DNA from 2 places in the Variovorax sp. GW823-FHT02B07 genome. Region 2 is predicted to be linked to the other one. Evidence: predicted binding sites of a transcription regulator. Region 2 holds the regulator's gene; the other holds the start of a gene.
What was found. The regulator NrdR, encoded in region 2, represses ribonucleotide reductase genes. The targets are predictions, from matches to a motif close to CACNANATNTNGTG.

Region 1: a site for NrdR is predicted at 2,086-2,099, ahead of AC1RGU_RS21960 (ribonucleoside-diphosphate reductase subunit alpha). Genes of this name have one in related genera too.

The regions. Positions count from the first base shown of each region.
Region 1 covers NZ_JBXAJX010000004.1:240,981-244,373, reverse strand. Annotated here, with positions in the region: gene AC1RGU_RS21970 (sigma-54-dependent transcriptional regulator) at 1-1,228, shown strand, start outside; gene ampD (1,6-anhydro-N-acetylmuramyl-L-alanine amidase AmpD) at 1,215-1,832, shown strand; gene AC1RGU_RS21960 (ribonucleoside-diphosphate reductase subunit alpha) at 2,182-3,393, shown strand, end outside.
Region 2 covers NZ_JBXAJX010000001.1:1,709,408-1,712,800, reverse strand. Annotated here, with positions in the region: gene AC1RGU_RS07990 (lytic transglycosylase domain-containing protein) at 1-186, shown strand, start outside; ZMP/ZTP riboswitch at 236-362, shown strand; gene glyA (serine hydroxymethyltransferase) at 401-1,645, shown strand; gene nrdR (transcriptional regulator NrdR) at 1,679-2,122, shown strand; gene ribD (bifunctional diaminohydroxyphosphoribosylaminopyrimidine deaminase/5-amino-6-(5-phosphoribosylamino)uracil reductase RibD) at 2,151-3,281, shown strand; gene AC1RGU_RS07970 (riboflavin synthase) at 3,368-3,393, shown strand, end outside.

The sequences.
Region 1 (3,393 bases), on a different contig from region 2:
CTTCGACTACCTCACGAAGCCGGTCGACCTGAAGCAGTTCCGCGCCGTGGTGGCGTCGGCCGTGCAGGCCAACCGCGCGGCGGTGGTCGTGCCGCAGAAGGCGCCGCCGCAGGCCGCCGGCCAGGGCGGCGAACGCCCCGACGCACTGGCCGTGACGCGCAGCGGCGCCACCGCGCTCGACCGGCTGGTCGGCGACTCCGACCCGATGCGCCTCGTGAAGTCGCGCATCGCCAAGGTGGCGCGCGGCATGGCGCCGGTGCTGGTGCGCGGCGAGTCGGGCACCGGCAAGGAGCTGGTCGCGCGCGCCGTGCACGGCTGCAGCCAGCGCAGCGAAGGCCCCTTCGTCGCGGTGAACTGCGGCGCGATTCCCGAGAACCTGCTCGAGGCCGAGTTCTTCGGCGCCAAGAAGGGCTCGTACACCGGCTCCTCGCAAGACCGCGACGGCTACTTCCAGGCCGCGCGCGACGGCACGCTGTTCCTCGACGAAATCGGCGACCTGCCGCTGGCCATGCAGTCGAAGCTGCTGCGCGCCATCCAGGAACGCAGCGTGCGCGCCATCGGCTCGACGCAGGAAGACGCGGTCGACGTGCGCATCGTGAGCGCCACCCATAAAGATCTGCACGCCGAGGTGCTGGCCGGCCGCTTCCGGCAGGACCTGTTCTACCGCCTCAACGTGATCGAGATCGCCGTGCCCGCGCTGCGCGAGCGCCGCGAAGACCTGCCCGCGCTGTGCACCGCGCTGCTCGCGCGCATCGCGCAAGATGGCGGCCTGCCCGTGCCGCGCCTGTCCGACGCGCTGCTGCAGCGCCTGGCCCAGCACCCGCTCGACGGCAACGTGCGCGAGCTCGAGAACCTGCTGCACCGCGCCGTGGCGCTGAACGACGGCGACGAACTGCACATCGACCTGATGGGCGCGATGACGCCGATGCCGGCCGCGCCGCGCAGCGAATCCGCTGAAGCGCCAGCCGCCGTTGCGGTGGCTGCGGCCCCCGCGCCGGCGGCCGAACCCAAGCCCGCGCCGCCGCCGCTGCCTTCCGATCTGCAAGCCTGGCTCGACCAGCAGGAGCGCGAGATCCTCGTGCGCGCGCTGCACGAAAGCGGCTTCAACCGCACGGCCGCCGCCGCGCGGCTGGGCATGAGCCTGCGCCAGATCCGCTACCGCATCGCGCGCCTGGGCATCTCCACGCCCAACGGCGACGACGGTGCCACCGCGCATGCCGACGACTGACGACCCCGCCACGACACCGGCCGGCGACGACGGACTCTGGCGCGCCGGCTGGTACCGCTTCGCCAAGGCCCTGCCCTCGCCCAACTTCGGCCCGCGCCCCGTCGGCGCGCAGACCGACCTGATCGTGCTGCATTCCATCAGCCTGCCGCCGGGCGAATACGGCGGCGACGCGGTGCAACAGCTCTTCACCAACCGGCTCGACTGGGACGCGCACCCGTACTTCCAGTCGATCCGCGGGCTCGAGGTGTCGTCGCATTTCTATGTGCGACGCAACGGCGAGCTCTGGCAGTTCGTGAGCTGCGAGGACCGCGCCTGGCATGCCGGCGTGTCGTCGTGGCGCGGACGCACCAACTGCAACGACGACTCCGTCGGCATCGAGCTCGAAGGCCTCGAGGGCGAACGCTTCGAGGAGGCGCAGTACGAGACGCTGGCCAGCCTGTGCGCCGCGCTCGCGCAGCACTACGCCATCGCCCACATCGCCGGCCACGAGCACATCGCGCCCGGTCGCAAGCAGGACCCCGGCGCCGGTTTCGACTGGCGCCTGCTGCGCGAACAGCTCGGCTGGAATCCACAGATGTTTCCCGAGCAGGTGGTCGCGCGCTAATTTTTTCAATCGCTCCGTGGCCCGCGATGCGCCGCTCTCGCAGCGCAGCAATCTCGCAAGCGCAGGCACGTGACGTAGCAACCATGCGGCCTGCAGGCCCAAATCGCCTTGCAAGCCGCGCCCCGTGCGGGTTGCGCCACCATGGGCCAGTATTCACGCGGCATCGCTGGCGATGCGCTGGGTGCGGCGCAATTCCTGTAAGGGTTGCGTCCATAGGAAAACACTACCTGTAGTGGCTTGTAGGGCACAGACACCCTAGATATAGTGTCTTCCCGTTCGGCAACAACGCCGACGCAAGGCCCGCGAGGCCTTGCCAACCAACAAGAATTGCACAACCGAGAGGAAGCGAATGCAAACTGCACTGAACACCCCGTCGACCCCCCGCGCCGTCCCCGCGACGCCGCAGCAGCAACAAGACACTGCGGGCTCGCCCACCGGTCAGAACCTCGCGCACTACCAGATCATTCGCCGCAACGGCGCCGTCGTTCCCTTCGAACCGAACAAGATCGCCATCGCGATGATGAAGGCCTTCCTGGCGGTGCACGGCACCCAGGGCGCGGCTTCCGCCAGCGTGCGCGAGACCGTCGACACGCTGACGCAAGGCGTGATCCGCGCCATGGTGCGCTCGCGTCCGGGCGGCGGCACCTTCCACATCGAAGACGTGCAGGACCAGGTCGAGCTCGGCCTGATGCGCGGCGGCCACCATGAAATCGCGCGCGCCTATGTGCTGTACCGCGAACGCCGCACCCAGGAGCGTTCGAAGCAGGGCGAGCAGGACGTGCCCGCCGCACCGGCACTGCACGTGCTCGACAACGGCGAGCGCGTGGCGCTGGACCTGAACGAACTCAAGGGCCTGATCGAATCGGCCTGCCAGGGCCTGGGCGACAGCATCACCGCCGCCCCCATCGTCGCCGAGACGATGCGCAACCTGTACGACGGCGTGCCGCTGGACGAGGTCTACAAGGCCTCCATCCTGGCCGCCCGCACGCTGATCGAGAAGGACCCCGACTACACCTTCGCCACCGCGCGCCTGCTGCTGCACACGATCTTCAAGGAAATCATCGGCCGCGAAGTGATGCCGGTCGAGCGCGCCACCGCCTACGCCGACTACTTCCCGCAGTTCATCAAGAAGGGCGTCGAGAACGAGCTGCTCGACGAGAAGCTGCTGCAGTACGACCTGCCCCGCCTGGGCGCCGCCCTGAAGGCCGAGCGCGACAACCAGTTCGACTACCTGGGCCTGCAGACCCTGTACGACCGCTACTTCCTGCATGTGCGCAAGACCCGCATCGAACTGCCGCAGGCGTTCTTCATGCGCGTGGCCATGGGCCTGTCGCTGAACGAAATCGACCGCGAAGCCCGCGCCATCGAGTTCTACGAAGTGCTGTCGTCGTTCGACTTCATGTCGAGCACGCCCACCCTGTTCAACGCCGGCACGCTGCGCTCGCAGCTGTCCAGCTGCTACCTGACCACCGTGCCCGACGACCTGGACGGCATCTACGAGTCGATCAAGGAAAACGCGCTGCTGTCGAAGTTCGCCGGCGGCCTGGGCAACGACTGGACC
Region 2 (3,393 bases):
CTGGCCGAACACGAGCGCCTGCGCCAGGTCGCCGCCGGCCGCGCGCCGTCGACGATGGTCGTGCCGCCGCCGACCACGGCGCGCGCACAGCCGATCCCGGTCGTGGCACCGGCCAAGCCCGCGGGTGAAGAGCCCGCCACCGGCAGCGAGCCGGCCAAGGTCGCCCTGCTCTCCGCAGTTTCCTGAGGCCTTGCCGGCCCTCCCGGCCCGGATGCGTGCGGGCCTGCGCTACACTCGGCCTGTACGCGACTGGCGATAGGCGCAGCACCCTGAAAAAGGTGCCACGCGCTGACGTGGAATACCACTGGGAAGCGTGCCGCCTGGCCACAACAGGCGTTCAGCCGTTCGCCTGGGCAGCCCTTGTTTGGTTGAACAAGGACCTCGTCTTCAAAGGACTGCCATGTACCAACGCAATATCCTGGTCGAACAGACCGATCCCGAAATCTGGGCCGCCATTCAAGCCGAAAACGCGCGCCAGGAACATCACATCGAGCTGATCGCCAGCGAGAACTACGCCTCGCCGGCCGTCATGGCCGCCCAGGGCTCGCAGCTCACCAACAAGTACGCCGAAGGCTACCCGGGCAAGCGCTATTACGGCGGCTGCGAGCACGTCGACGTGGCCGAGCAACTGGCCATCGACCGCGTCAAGCAGATCTTCGGCGCCGACGCCGCGAACGTGCAGCCGCACTGCGGCGCCTCGGCCAACGAAGCCGTGATGCTCGCCTTCCTGAAGCCCGGCGACACCATCATGGGCATGAGCCTGGCCGAAGGCGGCCACCTGACCCACGGCATGCCTCTCAACATGAGCGGCAAGTGGTTCAACGTGGTGAGCTACGGCCTGGACGCCAACGAAGCCATCGACTACGACGCAATGGAACGCAAGGCGCATGAGCACATGCCCAAGCTGATCATCGCGGGCGCCTCGGCCTACTCGCTGCACATCGACTTCGAGCGTTTCGCCAAGGTCGCCAAGGACGTCGGCGCGATCTTCATGGTCGACATCGCCCACTACGCCGGCCTCGTGGCCGCGGGCGTGTACCCCAACCCGGTGCCGCACGCCGACATCGTGACCTCGACCACGCACAAGAGCCTGCGCGGCCCGCGCGGCGGCATCATCCTGATGAAGTCGCAGCACGAGAAGGCGATCAACAGCGCCATCTTCCCCGGCCTGCAAGGCGGCCCGCTGATGCACGTGATCGCCGCCAAGGCCGTCGCGTTCAAGGAAGCCCTGACGCCCGAGTTCAAGGCCTACCAGCAACAGGTGGTCAAGAACGCCCAGATCGTGGCCGACACCCTCACCGCGCGCGGCCTGCGCATCGTGAGCGGACGCACCGAAAGCCACGTCATGCTGGTCGACCTGCGTTCCAAGGGCATCACCGGCAAGGAAGCCGAAGCCGTGCTGGGCGCCGCCCACATGACGATCAACAAGAACGCGATCCCCAACGACCCGGAAAAGCCGATGGTCACCAGCGGCGTGCGCATCGGCACCCCCGCCATGACCACGCGCGGCTTCAAGGACGAAGAGGCCCGCATCACGGCGAACCTGGTGGCCGACGTGCTCGAGAACCCGCGCGACGCGGCGAACATCGACGCGGTGCGCGCCAAGGTCCACGCCTTGACGAGCCGCTTCCCTGTCTACCGTTGATTTCGTAAATAGAAGAAGAGAAGCACTGACCGCATGAAATGCCCTTTTTGCGGTCATCTCGAAACGCAGGTCGTCGAGACCCGCGTTTCGGAAGACGCCGACTTCGTCCGCAGGCGCCGCCAGTGCAGCGCCTGCGACAAGCGCTTCACCACGTATGAGCGCCCGGACGTCAATTTCCCCGTCGTGGTCAAGAAGGACGGCAGCCGCGCCGACTTCGACTCGACCAAGGTGCGCGCCTCGATGATGCTGGCGCTGCGCAAGCGCCCCGTGAGCATCGAGCAGATCGACAACGCCCTGCTGCGCATCGAACAGAAGCTGCTGGCCAGCGGCCTGCGCGAAATCGATTCGACGAAGGTCGGCGAACTCGTGATGCGCGAACTCAAGAAACTCGACAAGGTCGCCTACGTGCGCTTTGCCTCGGTGTACCGCAGCTTCGAGGACGTCGACGAGTTCCGCCAGCTGCTGCGCGACATCTGACCCCCGAGAAGGCGTGAACGAACCCGGCATGTCCTCTTCCCGACACGACGCCTCCCACATCGCCACCGCCCTGCGGCTGGCCACCTCCGCGATCCGCCTGACCGACCCGAACCCGCGCGTCGGCTGCGTGCTGTGCGACGCCAACGGCCGCGTGATCGGCCAGGGCCACACGCAACAGGCCGGCGGGCCGCACGCCGAGGTGATGGCGCTGCGCGATGCGCAGGCCCAGGGCCATTCGACCGCGGGCGCCACCGCCTACGTCACGCTCGAACCCTGCTCGCACCACGGCCGCACCGGCCCCTGCTGCGACGCACTGATCGCCGCCGGCGTGCGCCGCGTCGTGGCCTCGCTCGCCGACCCGAACCCGCTCGTGGCGGGACAAGGCTTCGAGCGGCTGCGCGCGGCAGGCGTCGAGGTCGAAGTCGGCCCGGGCGCCGACGAATCCCGCGAGCTCAACATCGGCTTCTTCAGCCGCATGATCCGCCAGCAGCCCTGGGTTCGAATGAAGATCGCCGCCTCGATCGACGGCCGCACCGGCCTGCACAACGGCGTGAGCCAGTGGATCACCGGCGAGGCCGCGCGCGCCGACGGCCACGCCTGGCGGGCCCGCACCGGTGCCGTGCTGACCGGCGTCGGCACGCTGCTCGAAGACAACCCGCGCCTGGACGTGCGCCTGGTCGACACACCGCGCCAGCCCCACCTCGTGGTGGTCGACAGCCATCTCCAGACCTCTCCCGACGCTCACATTTTCATAGCTGGCCGCGCCGTCTGGATCTACGCCGCGAGCCGACACAACGAAGAAAAGGCGGCCGCGCTCGAAGCCCGCGGCGCCACCATCACCTGCCTGCCCAACCTGCACGGCAAGGTCGACCTGCCCGCGATGCTCCAGGACCTCGCGGCGCGCGGCGTCAACGAACTGCATGTCGAATCGGGCCACAAGCTCAACGGCTCGCTGCTGCGCGAAGGCTGCGTGGACGAGCTGCTGGTGTACCTGGCGCCCAAGCTGATCGGCAGCGGGCTCGACATCGCCAGCCACCTGCATGCCGAAGGCCCGCTCACCTCGCTCGCAGGCGCGCTGCCGCTCGAATTCAAGTCGGTGGACATGCTGGGGCCCGACCTGCGCATCGTCGCGCGCGTCGCCGGCCGCGACCGCTTCTGAGCCGCCGCCCACGCGGCGCGGCACATTCGCAGCCGCAAACCGGCCCTTCGGGCCGAAGACCCCTCGATGTCTGCGAAAATGTGGAAATGTTCACCGGAATCATCACCGGCGT